2 regions of the Priestia sp. ST2 genome follow, and region 1 is predicted to be linked to the other one. Evidence: riboswitches for the same ligand, from Rfam matches in the RefSeq annotation. Region 1 holds a riboswitch; the other holds the start of a gene.
The links. A riboswitch is a leader RNA that binds a small molecule or an ion and turns the genes downstream of it on or off. The one in region 1 is predicted to bind thiamine pyrophosphate.
Positions count from the first base shown of each region.

Region 2: linked by a shared signal. The riboswitch ahead of thiM (hydroxyethylthiazole kinase) and the one ahead of thiC (phosphomethylpyrimidine synthase ThiC) in region 1 are both predicted to bind thiamine pyrophosphate.

Region 1 is NZ_JBVVNT010000011.1:20,795-30,899, forward strand. Features, by position in the region: gene AC0KUU_RS27530 (undecaprenyl-diphosphate phosphatase) at 61-885, opposite strand; gene AC0KUU_RS27535 (hypothetical protein) at 1,343-1,633, shown strand; TPP riboswitch at 1,715-1,829, shown strand; gene thiC (phosphomethylpyrimidine synthase ThiC) at 1,943-3,712, shown strand; gene AC0KUU_RS27545 (VanZ family protein) at 3,992-4,447, opposite strand; gene AC0KUU_RS27550 (Ger(x)C family spore germination protein) at 4,645-5,757, opposite strand; gene AC0KUU_RS27555 (GerAB/ArcD/ProY family transporter) at 5,747-6,838, opposite strand; gene AC0KUU_RS27560 (spore germination protein) at 6,831-8,360, opposite strand; gene AC0KUU_RS27565 (cation diffusion facilitator family transporter) at 8,465-9,361, opposite strand; gene AC0KUU_RS27570 (DUF3231 family protein) at 9,506-10,105, opposite strand, start outside.
Region 2 is NZ_JBVVNT010000002.1:614,412-624,516, reverse strand. Features, by position in the region: gene AC0KUU_RS09625 (hypothetical protein) at 1-456, opposite strand, end outside; gene AC0KUU_RS09620 (GNAT family N-acetyltransferase) at 627-1,091, shown strand; gene AC0KUU_RS09615 (TetR/AcrR family transcriptional regulator) at 1,408-2,007, shown strand; gene AC0KUU_RS09610 (MFS transporter) at 2,104-3,321, shown strand; TPP riboswitch at 3,514-3,622, shown strand; gene thiM (hydroxyethylthiazole kinase) at 3,699-4,505, shown strand; gene thiE (thiamine phosphate synthase) at 4,519-5,163, shown strand; gene AC0KUU_RS09595 (pyridoxamine 5'-phosphate oxidase family protein) at 5,191-5,619, opposite strand; RNA gene ssrS (6S RNA) at 5,767-5,944, opposite strand; gene AC0KUU_RS09585 (hypothetical protein) at 6,054-6,674, opposite strand; gene AC0KUU_RS09580 (helix-turn-helix transcriptional regulator) at 6,828-7,280, shown strand; gene AC0KUU_RS09575 (anti-sigma factor) at 7,430-8,620, opposite strand; gene AC0KUU_RS09570 (RNA polymerase sigma factor) at 8,617-9,111, opposite strand; gene AC0KUU_RS09565 (YkvS family protein) at 9,533-9,763, shown strand; gene AC0KUU_RS09560 (AAA family ATPase) at 9,895-10,105, shown strand, end outside.

The sequences.
Region 1 (10,105 bases):
TTTCTTGCTCTTTGAGTCTCTATTAGAAGTTTAAGGGACTAAAGAACACGCATGTTTATTTTATAAAAATACAAAATATAGAATAGCTGCTAACACAATTCGATATAGTGCAAATGGTACTAATTTGATACGATTAATTAATTTCAGGAAAAAGCGAATAGACACCAGCGCAAAAATAAAGGCGCTGATAAAACCAGCAATAAAAAACGGTAGTGCATCTGATGTGAAATACTGCCAGTTTTTAACCAATGAAAGTCCACTTGCTCCTGCCATGATTGGCACTGCCATAATAAATGTAAAATCTGCCGCTGCCTTATGGCTCATTCCAAGAAGAACCCCTCCTGAAATCGTTGAGCCTGAACGAGAAAAACCTGGCCAAAGAGCAATACATTGAAACAGTCCTATACCCAGTGCTTGTCCATAAGACATTTGGTCCACCGTCTCTACACGCGGACGTTTAGGTCCAAACAAATCTGCTAGAATCATTAATACAGCTCCGACTACTAAGCCAATTAGCACCGTATTTAAAGAAAACAAATGTTCATCAATGTAATCATCAAACAAAAGTCCTAACACTCCTGCGGGTAACAGACCAACAATTACTTGCATTAAATTCAAGCGATTTGTCGGTCCAATTGGAGCGGCTGGCTTTTTTCCCAATCCTAATAAATTAATGAAACGATCTTTAAAAATAACTACTACTGCTAAGATCGACCCTAGCTGAATAACAATTTTAAATGTATTAGCTACGGGAGATGAAAATAATTCTTTTGAATTTAACCACAGGTCATCCACAATAATCATATGCCCAGTTGACGAAACAGGAGCAAACTCTGTTAAACCTTCTACAATCCCTAAAATGATTGCTACAATAATTTCCCACATAAAGCTATATACCTTGCCTTTCTTTCAAATTAATAAGCTTATCGCTTCGTTTTCCATGCTCAACTATTTTCCTATTTTGACACTTGCTTTTTTATCATAATTGTTAAAACTATGAAATACAATGTGTATTTGCAAAAAGATAAGAATCTTTAATAATTTGTAATAAAAACCTTACATGCTATAACCAAAAAACAAGATACCAGCTTTTATTTGTTTTAAAAAGCAGTCGCTATGTTCGGTATAAATTCCGGGTCCTTAGCTAAAAATGAATCATCTAGACTATTTTTCTTTAGTGTGAAAAAATGACTAAATCATTATGTTTTTTCCATCCCCTTTACTGTCATCTATCATTTTAATCAACTAGTGCTTGCTTATACGACATATCCCCTAAGTAATTTGAAACTTTTTTCTCTCTTTTCTCGTATATAGTAGTATCTTTTTTAGGAGGCTTTTTACTATGAATGGAAATGTACGTACAATGAAATGGGTCACTGCTGGGTATGAAGCCTTGCTGGGAATTCCTTTAATTGGCGCGGGGATTGTTATGGGCTTTAGTTATACTCCTCTTTTTATTGGATTTATTCTTCATGCTATCACACTCATTTTAGCTAATAGACGAGGGTTATCTGCGTATGGAAACATACTAGGGATTGTTACTTCACTGGTTGCTTGGATTCCATTTTTAGGGTTTGTTATGCACATTATTACAGCTATTGTGATTGCAATCGATGCTGCTAGACAACGTTGATTGTCTAGCTTTTTTTATTTAAGGGTTGATTTTTTACCGAATGATGGTAAACTTAAGCCGTAAATTGAATAATTTAAATGTTATTTCTACTAGGGGTGTCTGATAGCTCAGACTGAGAGAAGAGTGCTATAAAACTCTTTAACCCTTTGAACCTGATTTGGGTTATACCAGCGGAGGGAAGTAGTCTTGAAAAGAATAGTATATGTTTATTCTTTTTTCGCCTATTCCATCGGGTTCTGTCTATCACAGAACCCGATTTTTTTATGGTTCGGTATAGCTACACTTTATGCGAAACCGGAGGAATATGTAATGTCAAAACAAAATGTATCAGTTTCTATGAAAAAGCCTTTTCCAAACAGTCACAAAGTATATGTCCAAGGATCCAGAGAAGATCTTAAAGTGCCTATGCGTGAAATCCATCAGTCTCCTACTACAGGATCTTTTGGGGAAGAAGAAAATAATCCCGTACGTGTATACGACACGAGTGGTGTTTATACAGATCCCTGTTATGAAATTAATTTACAAAAAGGATTACCGGCTCTGCGCGAAAAGTGGATTGCAGAACGAAACGATGTAGAAACATATCAAGGCCGTACGGTTCAGCCACAGGATAACGGTTATTATGATGGTGATCCAAGAGATCAGTACGAGCGCTTTATCACTAATCGTTTACCTTTGCGCGCGAAAAAAAATCAAAATGTAACGCAAATGCACTATGCGAAAAAAGGAATCATCACGCCCGAAATGGAATTTATCGCTATTCGTGAACAGATGGATCCTGAAGTCGTGCGTGAAGAAGTAGCAAGAGGACGTGCCATTATCCCTAATAATATCAATCACCCTGAGAGCGAACCGATGATTATCGGCCGCAAATTCCACGTGAAAATCAATGCTAATATCGGAAATTCAGCTATTCGTTCAGCTATTGAAGATGAAGTAGAAAAAATGACATGGGCAACGCGTTGGGGAGCCGATACAATTATGGATTTATCAACAGGAAAGGATATCCACACAACGCGCGAATGGATTATCCGCAACTCGCCTGTTCCTGTAGGGACTGTTCCTATTTACCAAGCGCTTGAAAAAGTAAAAGGTGTTGCAGAAGATCTAACGTGGGAAGCATATCGCGATACATTAATTGAACAAGCGGAGCAAGGTGTTGATTACTTTACTATTCACGCAGGTGTTCTTTTACGCTATATTCCTCTAACAGCGAAACGTACGACAGGTATTGTTTCACGCGGAGGATCCATCTTGGCGCAGTGGTGTTTAGCTCATCATGAAGAGAACTTTTTATATACTCGCTTTGAAGAAATCTGTGAAATCTGTAAAGCATACGATATTTCTATTTCGCTTGGCGATGGGCTGCGTCCTGGTTCCATTGCAGATGCTAATGATGAGGCACAGTTCGGTGAATTAGAAACGCTTGGTGAACTAACTAAAATTGCTTGGAAACACGATGTTCAAGTTATGATTGAAGGCCCTGGACATGTCCCTATGCACCTCATCAAAGAAAACGTAGATAAACAAATGGAAATATGCCAAGAAGCTCCCTTCTATACTCTTGGACCGCTTACAACCGACATCGCTCCAGGCTATGACCATATTACATCAGGTATCGGGGCTGCAATGATTGGCTGGTTTGGGACAGCTATGCTTTGCTACGTAACGCCAAAAGAACATTTAGGTCTGCCAAATAAAGAAGACGTTCGAGAAGGCGTTATCACCTATAAAATTGCTGCGCATGCCGCTGACCTAGCAAAAGGCCATCCAGGAGCACAAAAACGCGATAACGCGCTGTCTAAAGCAAGATTTGAATTTAGATGGAATGATCAATTTAACCTGTCACTAGATCCAGAGCGCGCAAAAGAATATCACGATGAAACACTTCCCGCTGAAGGTGCTAAAACAGCCCATTTCTGTTCAATGTGTGGACCTAAATTCTGTTCGATGCGTATTTCTCAAGATATTCGTAACATGGCTCAAGAAAATGAAAAAGATGTAAACGAAGTAAGAAAAGAAGGAATGAAAGAAAAAGCTAAAGAGTTTGTTAACAGTGGTTCAAATATCTATCAATAATGAAGTAGAACAGCTTAAAGAACAAATTAAGCAGCTTGAAAGAAAGTTATTATTTGTTCAGCAAAATTGTCAGCACATTATCGTTGAATCCTCACATTCTTCCGTAAGACGCTGCATTAAGTGTTTCTATCAACAAGAGGCAGTGGCTAGGACAAAAGTATTTTAGTTGAAGAAAGATCCGAACGATTCATCGTTCGGATCTTTTCATTGTGATGGTAAACGTAGACTTCATATCTGTAGCTGCTTTCTAGCTATTGATTCAGTTATGTCTCCATCTCTTTATCTTTTTTTGAAACGTGCTTTCAGCACGTTCTTGGCCCAATATAGTATTTTAATAATAACCCAGCCTATAAATGTACCTAGCGTATTCAAAAAGATATCATCAATATCAAATACTCGTTCCGTTAGCTTGTACTGTAAAATTTCAATTAGAAAACTGATTAAGAAACCCGTCGTAAACACTTGAATAAAACCGTCAAACCACTTCATAAACAAAGGAATAAACATTCCAAGCGGCGCAAACATCACGATATTCCCCAGTATATTTGTCAGAGTGAGCATTATATTCCCGCTGTCCCACATCAGACGGATCGTGCTAAATAAATCCAAGTTCATTGCTTTTCCGTAAACATGTTCGTTTTCCCGTATGAGAGTAGCATAAATGACCACTGCTGTATATGCAATAAATAGAATGAACATGACTTTTTTAACGATTGACCTGATGCTTACATTCACTTCAACATCACCTTCTTTGACTCCCAAAACCGTTTATTATTATCTATATGTACCCGTCCACTGCTTTCATTCGTAGTGAATGCATTTACATGCTTTTTTATCCTATCACATCAATAAATAAATACAATTCCCTTTTTATTATTTTGTAAACTAAAATTTTTTCACTTAAAAAAGCCATGCTTTTCGCATGACTTTTGTTAATTAATAATTCCACGATGGATAATTTCCACTTGTACTTTCGGATTAATCGAGATGTTTTTATAATCCTGTCTCCATTTAAGCCTTTCCCATATACTCGGATGATAAGCGGCTACTTCTCTTCCTATTTCAAGAAAATCGCAGTTAGCTTTTTGCAACTTTACAACTACTTTTTCTGCTTTCTTTTGTAGAACTTTTTCAATTTCTTCCTGTACATTTTTTATTAATGCAGGGGATGACATTTCGTTTTTAGTGAATTCATTAATGCTTACTTTTACATGTAGTGGTATGGTCACTTTTACCCCGTGAATCGCATCCGGCTTAACGTTCATCTTTGCTTTAGCGTCTGACACATCATACGATACTACATACTTTTGGTCATGTATGGTAATTTTGTCACTCATAATCATATATTTATCTTTTTGATTTCCTAATAAAAGAAGCACCTTGGATTCCTCAGGATTTAATGTAATGCCTGAAAATTTATCTTTATTAAACAAAGCTGTACCGATTACATCAACGGTCTTATTTTCAGTATTTAATTTCATATAAGGAAGAGCTAGCCCTTTTCCTTCATCAAACAACACGGTACAAAGTGACTGAAGAGTTTCAATTGGTACTAAAGAATTCGCTTCAGCCGTATGAACAACTCCGTCTAAATATTCTCCAATTAGCTCTTCTCCTACTTGCTGTAATTCAACGATAGTACTCGGCTTTCCTTCGACAATGACATACTTAGCCGTCAAAGGACTTTCTGGTGTACGATATAAAACGTCTGATAATTCTAGTATACCTTCTTTAGCTAATCGATCTTCAAATAAAATTATTCTCTTTTTAGCAGACATTACAATTCCAGAAACCTGCTGGTTAATTTTTGTTCGATCATCCCGAGGTGATTCTCCTGCCACATGGTAGGTTTTATTCACTAAAATCCCTTCTTTAGAAGTGTACGAGCGGATCGCAATAGTAGAAATCACCTTATTTCCTTTCTTTTTTTCATAAGCCACTGTAGACAAAAACATCGTATCTTTTAGCATTTTTTGATCCCAGCATCCTGTTAAAAAACTTAGAACTAAACATACATTGAAGATCTTGATAAGTTTATGCTTCATTTTTTACTGTTCCTTTTCTTATCCATGATAGAATTAACAAACAAATAGGAATACAGAAAATGAATACGTAAATTAAATAGTTAGTTGCCTGTGATAAAGCTGTCACAAGATTATCCGTTTTTGAAAAATAAATGGAAAGACCTGTTACGAATATCAATACAATTGGAACAAACGGACGGTGAGTTTTCTTTTTGAATATTTCCTGCATGCCTACACTTGAAATATACACGTACATAATAAGGGACGTAATAACAGAAATAATCCAAAAGGTAATAAAAACCAAGTCTATTCGTTCAATAACGGAGTTTTGCGTCGCCTTCAAAATGTACAAAACCGGTTCTGGTACGATTAAGATTTCATCCGGACTAAAAAACAAATAACAAGCAATGATGATATATACATATAAAACGGTAACGATACAATTACTAAGCATGACCATCTTTAATGTCATAGTAGATTTTGCCTTTACAAATGGAGCTAAAATCAAAATCGCTTCAAAACCTAGCATTGAAATACTTCCCTCTTTTGACGCCAGCAAGATATTTTGAATACCGCTGTGCCCAATCGGAAACAGGTACCGGACATCAGCCTCTTTATAAGCATTCGATATCAACAGCACTAAAATAATTAAAAATACGGATACAATTGTAAAGAAACGCCCTATATTGCGGACATTCTCTTTTGCAAAATACAGCGCAATCACAACTAATAAAAGGACCAAAACATACGCTGGCGTTAAGTGGTACAGCCAGCGCTTTAACACGTTTACATACAAAACAGTAATAACACTTGAAACAATGATGTAATAAAATACATATCCTATATTTAAAAAATTACCTACCCACTTGCCAAGCAGCTTGCTAGTCATCTGATATAAAGTTAGACCTGGCAAACGATGCGTTAATCCCCAGTGGAATAATGTAATTACTTGAATAATACACCCGCTAATTAACATTGAAATCCAGCCGTCCGTATGCGCCGTCTTAAATAAGTTATAAGGTAACCCTAAAACACCAATACCAATTTGCGTTTGTAAAATGATAAAGAACAGCTGACTGACTGAAATACTATTTTTATTCATTTGAATCCCAATTCCTTATCGCTTTTTGACGTTGGCGTTTTTGAGGCTTAGCGTTAGCAGGTCTTTCATTCAAATAGAGCTGATGCATCCTCATAAAAACATCCTTTAAACCAGAAATTTTAAAGGGCGCAAAAGGGATTAAGTAAGGTATCGTAATAGACTCTAAAATAACTAAATGCATAACAATAAGAACTAATACAAAGACAATACCCAAGTAGCCAAAGACTGCTGCTCCAATCATCATCGGAAAACTTAAAATTCGCAGCGTGGTGCTCATTTCGTTTGATGGCACAACAAAGGAAGAAACGGCTGTTAGAGCAATAACAATAATCATCATATTTGAAACTAAACTCGCCTCAACAATTGCTGTACCGATAACTAACCCTCCAACCACCCCAATCGTTTGAGCAATTGAAGAAGGCAGCCGAAGAGAAGCCTCTTTTAGTAACTCTAATATTAAAACCATAATAAACGCTTCTACTATCGGAGGAAATGGAACGTTCTCAAGAGAACCTTTTACTGTAAAAACTAAGTCCAAAGGAATCAATTCATAATGAAAAGAAATCGTTGCAATATAAATTGCAGGTAAGCTCATAGCTACAAAAAAGCTGAATATACGTAAAAGGCGGAAAAATGAGCCATAAAGTGCACGCGTATTATAATCTTCAGGCGATTGATAAAAAGAGAAAAAATTAACGGGAGCAATCAACGCAGAGCTATTTCCATTTGTTAGCACTGCCATTCTTCCTTCTAACAGATTGCCCATTACCCGATCCGGCCTTTCTGTGTTCAACAGCTGAGGAAATGGTGAAAGAGGCGAATCTTCTAGAGCCTCTTCAATGATACTCCCACTATCCACTCCATCCACTTCAATTTGTTGTATACGATTAATGATCGTATTACAAATCTCTACGTTAGCTATATTTTTCAAATATAAAACCGCTACTCGCGTGCGTGAAATACTTCCTACTTCGATATAACGTACAATAAGGCTTCCATCTAAAAACCTTTGTCTCATCAAGTTCAAATTTTTATCTAAGCTCTCCACAAAGCTTTCTTGAGACCCCCTGATTATTTTCTCATTCAGCGCTTGGTTCACTTCTCTTGTAGCTGTTTTTGTGGAATCAATTGCATAAACCAACGGATCATTCTCGATTAATAGAAGAGAAGCACCTCGACTCATTAAACTAATCATTTCATCCAAATCTTTTGTAGGAGTAATGGAAGCAGCCTGAATGACTTCTTTTATCTCCCCTTCTTTTTCTATTAATAACGGTTTGATAACATGATCATTTAACTTGATTGAATCCATAAGGGGCACAAAATAGACTAAAAGCGCACGCTCATGATTAAATTTCAGCCACCTTTGCCCTATATCACTCGTATAGTCTAACCTTTCTTCCAGCATTTTTAGAATTTCTTCTACATTTGTGCCAAGTTCAATTTCTGTTTTTGGCTCTTTTTCTTCAAGGGAGATAGGACTTTTTGTTCGCTTAGGCCTTCGTTTAATTAACAGTGCCACTCACCTGCCTCGATGTCTCTTGTTATTATTCATTGTTTCTAAAAAAATGAATAGTATGTAAAAAAATGCAAAAATACGCAGCGGAAAATTTTCGCTGCGTCTTTTTAATCTGGATAATAAGGATTCAAATGGATTAATACTTCCTGAATATTATCATGCTTTTTCATAAGTGTTGCTTTGATTTCTCGTCCTAAATCATGACCTTCCTTAATTGTTTTAAAGTGGTCAATTGAAATACGTACATCCACTAATATGTAATGGCCATGTTCTCTTGCTCGAACGCGATCAATCCGCTTCACATCTTCAAATTCATAAATGCTTTCTTCAAGTTCTTTTAGTAGCTCTTCATCAATATTGCCTTCCATTAAGATTTGAAAAGACTCTCCCATCATTTGTCTGGCAATGTTAAAAATTAAATAAGCAACAAAGATGCTTGCTATTTTATCTCCGTATAACAGCAGTTGAACATCCATTTTATCACCAATAATCGATAATAAAACACCAATTGCCGCTGCAATAGAAGCAACAATATCTGCTTTATGATCAAAGGCAATTGCCTCAATTGCCTTACTGTGGTGCTGCTTCGCTACGTTTAAAGAATAACGGTACAACAATACCTTTGCTATGTATGAAATAACAGCAATCCACATGGCTAAAATATTTGGAGATTCAACCGGATGGAATAAACCAACGACTCCTTCAAATACCACATAAAATGATACAAGCAATAAAATAATTCCTACGATTCCTGAGACAATCACTTCTGCTTTTCCATGTCCATATGGATGGTCATCATCTGCTGGTTTATTTGCTACTCGTATAACCAACAAGACAATAATAGAGGCAAATACGTCCGCTGCAGAGTGAATACCATCAGCAAATACAGCATCACTATTTCCAATCCATCCTACTATTACTTTTCCTAGCGTAAGGGCAATATTGCTCCATACGCTAATCCATGCTACTTTTTTCGCAATGGACTCCCTTATATTGTTGTTCATTTGCACACCTCGACTTACTTCTTGAAAAATCAGTTTTTTTATCTTATCACTGCTCATTCAAGTGGGTCTAGAGCAATCTATTTTCGCTTAGCTATATATGTTTCAGTACCGCAAAATTACTGATAACCGACAACATACTCCTTATTATTTCTCCGCCAACTTCTTACGGTCTGTTGACATTGGAGGTTCTTCCATCCAACCTTGCTCAATCATAATCCGAATTCCATCTTTTCCATACTTCCCTATACGCCCGATTAGCTGAGAAAATTCTAATGCGACATCCGAACGGAACGACATAGACAAGCCAGCACCACAGTTATCAATAGCGATCGTCACCGCTGTGGAAGTATGATACATCATCAGTTTATCTGAAAACGGTGAAATCGTTGAGTTGGTTACATACGCATCAAGCAGACGCGGACTTGGTAGGTCAGCTTCAGACAATAACTCAGTGAATTGCTTGATTTGCTTACTCGCAAGCTTGACTCCATCAAAAAAATAAGAGCGTAATTTTTGTGTGGTAGCTACTTGACTAAATGCCAGCATCAGCGTTTTACCTAATACATTTGTATTAACAATTTCTTGAATAGCCGTAACCTCCAAAGAAGTTAGAGGATGCATTTGAGAGAAAAATGGTGATATAAACGTTTTATGATCCACAAAATTTACTTTTACAGGATAAGGAATAACTGGAGGTCTCATTAGCATGCTTTTTCTTAAAATAACGTGGTTAGAATCATCTAA
Region 2 (10,105 bases), on a different contig from region 1:
TTCTTTAGCCAGCTTTTTAATAGCTGCATTGTAATCGCGTATGCCTTTTCGTGCCTCATCAAGCATAGCATTTGCCTCAGCAATAAGGTTGCGGTCCTGCTTTTCTAAAGCGCTGACAATTTTAATGAAAGCGTTATACTGGGTATTGGCAGCCTTTATATAGCCTTCATGAACCTTTCGAAGATCGTCGGTTTCTACATCGATGTTTTCCAGTTCGTCAACAAATTTACGATAAGTAGGAATGACTTCACTCGTCATCGTATCATACATCACTGCGTCACTTGTGTAGTTAGCGCCTGTAACAGAATCGTATGCGTCAATCGCTTCTTTTTCAAGCTGAGCGGCTTTTTTTAAATCTTGGTTGTTATAGTCGATTAAATCATCTTGAACAGGATCACTAAAGCAGGCGGATAATAAAAACAAAAGAGGGACAAGACAAAATAAAACCTTCTTCAACGAATTTCACCTCCGTTTAACAATGTATGAAATATCTGCTTGGCAAAGTCGGTTTTAATAACTGGAGAAAAAGAAGGGAGTGTATAAAAGGATTTTTAAAGGTCGGCAGTGAATTTATTCATAAGTCGGTTTGTAGTTGACCACCCCTTAGTAGCAGGAAGGAAGAGAAAATGATTAAAATAAAAAGAGACCACTTAACGAACAATGAAGTTATTGAACTAGTAAGTTCTCACCTTCAAGGAATGAACTTACATTCACCCCCTGAAAGTATTCATGCTCTAAATGTTGAAAGCTTAAAACACCGTGATATTACGTTTTGGAGCGTGTGGGAAGACAGCCAGCTAGCAGGATGCGGGGCTATAAAAGAGTTAGATGAGCACCACGGAGAAATTAAATCGATGCGAACAGCCGCAGCTCATTTGCGAAAAGGAATTGCTAGAGAGCTGCTGCAGTACATAATAAATGAAGCGCAAAAACGAGGGTACCGACGCTTAAGCTTAGAAACAGGATCCGCGTCTGCTTTTGAACCGGCTAGAAAGCTGTACGCCAGTTTTGGATTTTACGAGTGCGAACCGTTTTCTACCTACAAAGAAGATCCATACAGTGTATTTATGACAAAGAAATTGAATGATTGATTAAAAGAGGCTGTAACAAAAGTATTTTAGTCAAAGAAGATCCGAACGATGAATCAAGATTCTTGATGAAGAATCCAACTCGTTCGGATTTTTTATGGTGATGGTGAACGTAGGTTTCATATATGTAGTGGCTTCTAGCGGTTGATTTAGTTATGTCTCAACCTCTTTGTTTTTTGTTTTGTCATAATTCATATAAAAAGGTATAAACTAGGTTTTTTCACTAGACAAAAAGGATTTTCCTATGTAGTATAGGTGTCAGATAATACAAAACGAATGTTCAGTATAAATAATAAATGTGCGGGGCGGTGGAAATAGCTTGAATAAAAAAAAGCTTCAAAGTGAACAAACCAAAAGAAAAGTGGCAGATGCCGCTAAAGCATTGTTTTCTCAAAAAGGCTATAAAGCTACATCTGTTGAGGAAATTGTAGAAGCTACGGGAAGCAGTAAAGGGAATATTTATTATCACTTTAAAAGTAAAGAAGGGCTTTTTCTCTATTTAATAGACGAATGGGATCTCGAGTGGGAACGAAACTGGAAAGAAAGAGAGTCTCTTTACAAAACAACAAGAGATAAGCTTTTTGGAATTGCGGAGCAAATCATTTTAGATGATTTAAATCATCCTCTTACGAAAGCTGCCGATGAGTTTTTTAACAACGAGGAAAAGGGCAGCGACATCGAAGAGCGAATTGATGAGATGGTGAAACGACACGTGGAGTTTAACCGGGAGCTTTTGCAAAAAGGCATTGATGAAGGAGAGTTTTCTCCTAAAAATGCAGAACAGCTTGCAGTGATTTTAGAAGGGCTGTTTGTTGGAATGAGCCGCATGTCTCGAAAAACGAACATGGAAAATGCCCTGCAGCTATACCATTCAGCAATCGATGTATTTTTAAATGGAATTATAGCAAGGTCTTCTTAAATAATCGGGGATGCTTATTGCGGTAATGAGTAATCCCTCATTATTTTGTATTTTTATAGACCGAACGTTCAGTATTTTTGTAATCAGGAGGTTTATATGTCATTATTGTTAAGAAATCGAGCGGCGATTTTGCTGCTCATGCTAAACATTTTTATTATTTTTACAGGAATCGGTCTCGTTATTCCAATTATGCCAACATATATGACGGAGCTTCATATCAACGGCAGCGTGATGGGCCTCTTAGTAGCGGTGTTTTCACTGACTCAATTTTTGTTTTCACCTTTAGCGGGTCGGTTATCAGATTCGTTAGGGAGAAAGAAAATTATTGTAGCGGGAATGATTGTTTTTGCCTTGTCTGAATGGTTCTTTGGTTCAGTGAGTACACCTCTTTTATTATTTGTATCGAGAATGTTAGGCGGTGTCGGGGCCGCGCTCATTATGCCTGCTGTTATGGCCTATACAGCGGACGTGACGTCTGCTAAAGAACGTGCTAAAGGAATGGGCTATGTGACGGCGGCGATTACAACAGGATTTATTATTGGACCTGGTATCGGCGGCTTTTTAGCTGAATACGGCATGCGTGTACCATTTTATATGGCCGCAGTAGCAGGAGGCTTGGCTGCAGTGATTACGCTTTTTGTTTTGCCAGAGTCTCGTCCTGTACAAAATCATGCTGTTTCAAACAATGAGAATCCAAAAGAAGATCGGCTGCTACTCCAGCTTATGAATTCCTATAAAGAACCTTATTTTCTAAGTTTAATTATTGTTTTTGTGACATCGTTTGGATTATCCAATTATGAAACGATTTTTTCGCTATTTGTTGATCATAAATTTAGCTTTACGCCCAAAGATATTGCGTTTGTTATTACGTTTGGCTCTATTGCGGGGGCCGTAGTGCAGGTTACGATTTTTGGCTGGATTTTAAATAAGTTTGGTGAAAAAAGAGTGATTTCGTTTTGCTTGATGATGACGGGACTTTTTATTTTACTTACGCTGTTTGTGCACACGTACTGGCTTATTATTGTTGTGACATTCATCGTCTTTTTAGCAACAGATATTTTACGTCCGGCAATCAGCACGCAAATGTCGATGATGGCACAAGACGACCAAGGGTATGTAGCCGGACTAAATTCTGCTTATACAAGTCTTGGGAATATTATTGGACCCGTTGTAGCAGGCTTTCTTTTTGATATAAACATTAATTATCCGTACGTATCAGCTGCACTTGTACTGCTGCTTTGTTTTCTTTTATCTTTAAGAGCAGGGAAGGACAGAAAAACAGCTGTGAGAAATCAAGCGGTTCAAGAGAAATAACCATAAGGAAAAAATGATAGAATTCTTAGGGAATTGAAGACCTCGAGTAGCTTACTGGAGGTCTATTGATTATTCTTTTAGGAATGGTGTAAGGTTTAAAGCGCCACTCACCCTATAGAGAAGCTTTATTTTATCGGCAAAACAGTGAAATGGTTGCAAATAAAAAAGGTTAATAGTAAACTTTAAACGTAACAAGAATAGTATGGGAGCTTGCGCGGGGCAGGCTGAGAGTACAGGGACGCCTGTTGACCATTTGAACCTGTTGGATAATGCCAGCGCAGGGAATGTGAGTACATACCAAAGCACTTTGCGCATGCAAGGTGCTTTTTTGTCTTTTTTTTGCAGTGTTAAAACTAAATGAAAAGAGTGAAAAAAACATGGATATTAGTAAAATTTCAGCTCAATTAGAAAAAGTAAGAGATACAAGTCCGCTTGTTCATAATATTACGAATGTTGTGGTAACCAACTTTACAGCAAATGGACTGCTTGCACTAGGAGCTTCACCTGTTATGGCTTATGCGAAGGAAGAAGTGGCTGACATGGCACGAATCGCCGGAGCGCTTGTCTTAAATATGGGTACACTGACGGCTCAAGAAGTAGAAGCGATGAGAATAGCAGGAAAATCAGCAAATGAAAATGGCGTGCCGGTTATTTTCGATCCTGTAGGAGCCGGAGCGACACCGTTTCGTACAGAAGTAGCACGTCAGCTTGTAGAAGAATTAAATATGGCAGTTATTCGTGGTAACGCTGCTGAAGTTGCGAATGTCGTAGGCGAGTCATGGCTCATTAAAGGCGTTGATTCATTAGAAGGGCAAGGAGACGTCATTGAACTTGCTGAAAAAGCAGCGAACAAATTAGATACGGTGATTGTTATCACGGGTAAACAAGATGTAATCACAGATGGAAACAAAACGTATACAGTAGACAACGGTCACCCGTTATTTACGAAAGTGACGGGGACTGGGTGTCTGCTAACATCAATTATAGGAGCTTTCGCTGCTGTAGAAAAAGAATATGTCGAGGCAAGCGTTGCTGCTTTAAGTTTTTACGGAGTGGCAGGTGAAATCGCCGCAGCGAAAAAAGGTGAAGAAGGGCCGGGAAGCTTTCAAATTGAGCTGTTAAATCAGCTTCATCTTTTATCTGGGCAGGATATTGAATCATATGCAAGAGTACATCAACGTTAAAAGGAGCCGGAAAATGACAAATGAAGAAATCAAAAAGCTGCTGCAAGTTTATTTTATAATGGGCAGCAATAACTGTAAAAAAGATCCGAAAGAAGTGTTGAAAGAAGCAATTGAAGGCGGCGTTACCGTGTTTCAATTCCGTGAAAAAGGCGAGGGTGCCTTAACAGGAGAAGCGAAATATCAGCTGGCGAAGGAACTTCAGCAAATTTGTCAGCAGCACAGCGTTCCTTTTGTGGTGAATGATGATCTGGACTTAGCGATCCGCTTACAAGCAGATGGCGTTCATATTGGACAAGAAGATGAAAAAGCTCATATTGTTCGAGAGAAAATAGGAAAAGGAATTGTGGGCGTCTCTGTTCATAATGTACAAGAGCTGCAGCAAGCGATAAAAGACGGGGCGGATTATGTAGGAATGGGACCTGTTTTTCCTACTTCTACAAAAAAAGACGCAAAAGCAGTGCAAGGTACAAAGTTAATTGAAGAAGTGCGAAACCAGAATATTGACTTTCCAATTGTAGGAATCGGCGGGATCACGCCTGAAAATGCCAAACAAGTAGTAGAAGCAGGTGCAGATGGCGTTTCTATTATTACCGCGATTAGCTTAGCAGCGTCTCCAAAAGAAAAAGCAGCTCAATTGAAAGAAGCGGTAAGAAAATAAAAAAAGCGCACAGTGTGCGCTTTTTTATTATAGCTGAACAGTTTGAGGAGTTTCTTCGCCTTCATTCATAAAGCGAATTTCGTTCGGCGTAATTTCAAGAACAACATACTCAGGGTCATTTGGACCGTCAAACCATTCTTTCATGTGATCGTTCCATATACGCCCTTTTAATTGATCACCAGTACGAAGAACAGCTGTACCAGATAATTCTAAGTATTGATCGCCATATCCTTCGCCGCTGTAGCCCAATAGTACGTGCACGTTCGGATTGGCTTCGATTTCCTCTGCCTTATGTGTATTGATATTTGTTGGTGTGTAAAGAGCGATACCATCTTCATCGCTAAAGAATGTCATATAGCGAGAGTGGGGTTTGTTGTTTACAACTGTGGCTAATGTTCCTACACGATTTCCTTCTAATACTTCGTTTACTTTTTTAGCAATTTTTTGTTCATTCATTTTATCCATCTCCTTTATTACTTTTTATGTTCCTCAATCGAAGATAAATAAAACATACATGTCTAAAAAAAATATAAGTTAACAATAAAATAATTATGTAAACTAGTAAAATGAAAAATAAAAAAAGCTAGCTACAGCTAACTAAAAAATAAGCCCGCACTGCCGTAACCCTAAGTGTCTTAAATACCCAGATCTACTAGGTGGGTGCCCTCATAGCCGGGTTTAGCGTCCCAAGAAGGGCGTGCTATCTGCAGCTAAATTTTGAGCTCCCTTTTAACACTCAAAGGTTTAAGACAACATGAGTATACGCACAGCGCAGGTATGTATAACAAATGTAAATAAAATGCCGATATATAAATGTTTTCTAATTAATCAACTTTCATCGTACAAGAAATGATTATAACGGAATAATGAATGGAACGCAAGACTTTTATTTAAAGTTTTTCTTCTCTAACATCTTGGCGGGGAAACAGCAACAAAATAAGAAAAGGGCCCGCAACTGGAATGAAACATAAAAGAAGGTAAGGCCGGGATGCTATCCTTTCTTTTGTCATAACGGAGTAAGAAAGCCACGTTAAAACAAAAAAATCAGCGGTCATCACGCTAACAAGCTGTGACTGCATAAAAGCATCTCCATAAGCTTTTATTGAACCTAAGGATAGTCCGTATGCGTAACCTGCAATCGTGAGCGCTAAGCATAATCCAATCCATAGACGAGAAGAAATGATAGCAATGAAACGTGAAGGAATACGCGAACGTGTTCGAACTTTTTGTCCTTTCCAATGATAATAGAACAAAAGAGAAAAAGCTCCAAGCGCAAATGATAGAAGAGAAAATGGCCATCCAAGCAGTTTGTATGTATCTTTTTTACAGATCATTACCATAAACAATACTGGGAAAAGTCCTAAAAAAGAGAATACTATAACCACGAGCGGATCTACCTGTTGAAAATTTCCTGTGATAAGATTTTTAAACAGCAAATCATTACCGGCGCTTGCTCCTGGAGCTAGCAGCAAGGCGTATAGTACAAGCATAGCCCATACAATGATATACATATTCTCAACTCCTTTTAATTGTTTTAGTGTACAAAAACCATTTCAGTATATTTCCCCGTCTTGTGACGAAGGGAAACGCTTGAAACTCTTCTTTAATTAGGTGTAATATTACACTAAAGAAATGTACGTGTATAGAAAGAAAGGGCTGTGAAAATGAATAAACAAGAAGTAATTAAATCAGTATCGGATAAAATACGATTAATTCGTTTAGAAAGAAACTATTCACAAGACAGAATGGCTGAAGTCATTGGTATTTCTAAAAAAACATTGGTTCAAATTGAAAAAGGGCGCACAGAAGCAGGGTGGACGACCACTGTTGCAGTATGCGGTTTGTTTGGTGACAGTGAAATCCTTCAATCGGTTTTGGGAGACGTTCCTTTAGAAGTAGTAGAAATCATTGCTCATAACGGCGTATCTTCTCCAAAAGATAAAACGCTCGGAGGAAGAGTATGGTGGAAAGAAATTCAAAAAGAAGACTTTTTTCGTCTGCAGCAAAATATGATTAGTCAGCACTATCGCATTTTAGATGACCAAGACTATCGATGGTTTAGTTCATTTGATAAAAGCGAAGCGGTAAAAAGGTTTGAACAATTAACGAATGAATAAAAAGAGGCCGGGACATAACAAAATCACTGCATATATGAAACCTACGTTCACTCTATCCATAAAAAAATCCGAACGAATTTGATTCTCCATTAAGAGTCTTGATTTATCGTTCGGATTTTTCTTCCACTGCTATACTTTTGTCTCAGCCACTACTGATTCATTAACGTACCTGATGAGGGACGACTGAACCAATTCCATAGCTCTACATCTCCAAGTGACGCATATGTGATCGACGGATCATTCTTTAATTTCAGAAGCTTTTTTGTAGGCCCTGTAATCACAACGCCGTACACACCGACGCCGTGTTTTTTTACATAAGAATATCGCTGCTTTAGCAACAGATCGGAATGGTCCAGCTGACGAACTTTTTGGACCGTTTCTTCATTATCGGCTAATAATTTCATCATATTTAAAACATTCGACTTGCTAGTAGAGTGGGTTTGATTTCCTTTGTGATCGTAAGGTAAGTCTAAAAACTCTGGAAAGCCAAATGTTGATGTTAAGTCAATTAATGGCTCATCTTTTGTGCTTGTTTTTTGTTCGTGCCCTGTATTAAGCGCGTACCAAGAGGTAGAAAAATCACGGCTGTCGATGGCGTTCATTTTTTGCTGAACTTCTTTTAGCGAATACGTATCATCAAAAGAAATAGCCACTTCGCTTACCGTTCCTTTTGGTAGATTTTCTAACGCTTTCCATGTTTCGTTTGTCCATTCCTTATACTCTTTTGCATGCAGCTTTAGTTTTTTGGGATCAGGATAGACAAAAGAAAGGTTAAGGTCGTATTTGCCGCCGGAAAATTCTTTTTCTACACCGCTTGTTTTATCAAACAGTTGATGAAATGTAAACGTCCCAATGGCCTGCTCTTCACGTCCAATTTGCTTATAAGCTTCCATTTGCGACTGCATGCGGAAAAAGGACTGTGTATCAGAAGTGGTTTCACGTATATGAACGTTCGGAAAAGCAGATTCGATAGCCGCTTGATTCACGCTGTTTATGTATTCGGTTTTTGATTGATGATAATATACAATAGATAAAAAGCTGCCGATTATCCATAGCAGAACGACAGAGCCAATGACAGTTGTCACATTTGAAAGGCGCTGCTTCCATTTGGCGATATAAATGGACTTTTTAACTTTTTTATTATCCAACATCGTATCGTCACTTAGTGAAGTAGCTGATGAAGTTGGCGATAACAGTTCATCTTCAGTTAGCAAGTGCTCCAAATGAGCCGAGCATGCTTCACAATTTTCCGTATGTTCTTCAAGTGCTTCTGCTTCTTTGTCTGTCAAAGTGCCGTTTTTATATTTTTCCCATTGATGCTTCATATCTTGACAGCTCATCCGTCCTCTTCCTTTCTTTTTTTCAATTGTTGACGACCACGATACAAGTCCATTTTCACTTTTGACAGAGTATAGCCAGTCATTTCTGCAATCTCTTCATATGTGAAGCCGTGATAATCTCGTAACAGTACAATATTCTGCTTAGCCGGAGGCAAAGCAGATACATCAGAAAGCCAGCCGTCGATTTCACTTTGAATCATCACTTGTTCTTCAGCACTTGGCTGAGGAGTAAAGTGCCATTCTTCTATTTCGACAGTAGGGCGTTTTTTTTCTTTTCGATACCAGTCAATAAAGGCGTGATAAGCAATTTTGAACAGCCAAGGCTTCACTTCTTCGCCTTTATATGTTTCTAAGTGTAAAAGTGCCCGGTAAAAGGTCTCCTGCATTAAATCTTCCGCTGATTCTTTTCTGCGAGTAAGAGAGAGAAGATAGCGCAGCAAATCATGCATGTGCTGTTTATAAATGTGTTCAAAGTTATGCTGTTGTGCCATTTTCTCCCCCTTTCATTTAATCAACGCAATTTGTGGATAAAAGTTTCGGTTTTTTTATCAAAAATCGTATGTAATAGATAAAAGATGCTTAAAATACGATATATAGCTTATCATACTAAAAAGAAAACCATATGAAATTCGACATAATTCCATGTAATTTGTCATTTTTTTAAAAAACTAAAGGGTAATTGGTGTTCGAAGGAAACAGAAAATGTTATGATAGAACAAGGATGTGCTCTTACAAAAAACAGCTACATACATAATAAAAAATACAGCGTTTGTTTGCAAAATAAAAATGGACAAACACATGGTGTTTAACCATGGATGTTTGTGGGAAAATAAACTAAGTATTTTCAACAAAAAGTAAATTAAATTGTGTTTTCACTTATAAAAAACACGGTAAATTGGAAAAGGTGGGGTCATGATGGACGTAGAAAATACACAAGGTACAGAAGAACAAGCACCTAAAGTCAAAGCAGCTAAAGTTGGCGATACCATTCAGCCAAAAAAAGGCGACTATAAAGGATTTAAAGGAATTGTTATGGTAGTGCGAGACAATTCGGTTATCGTAGATTTTGGGAAAGATGCTGAAACGGGCGAATCCATGAAAACAGTCGTTAATCATAAAAACTATAAAATCGTAAAAAAGTAGGTGAATAACCTACTTTTTTTTACTGAATATATGTTTAAAGACTGCGGTTTTTCTATCGGAAACCTTAGAGAAAAGCGTAGGTAAAGCAATTCTTTGAGAAGAAGAATGTTTTTTAGTAAACTATAGAAAGTATGCAGAAAGAAAGGATTTTTGTTATGTCAATTCAACTATCACAATTATCATTACCACAAGAGGTTCTTTCGCTTTTAGCGAATCGTAAATATGAAAATTTGTCCGATGCTGATCAGCTATTAATTGGAAAAGGCGGCTATACAGCAGAAGAAGCAGATATTTTAGAAGATGCTATTATTGCCTTGTCACTAGGGAAAAACGTACTTTTAA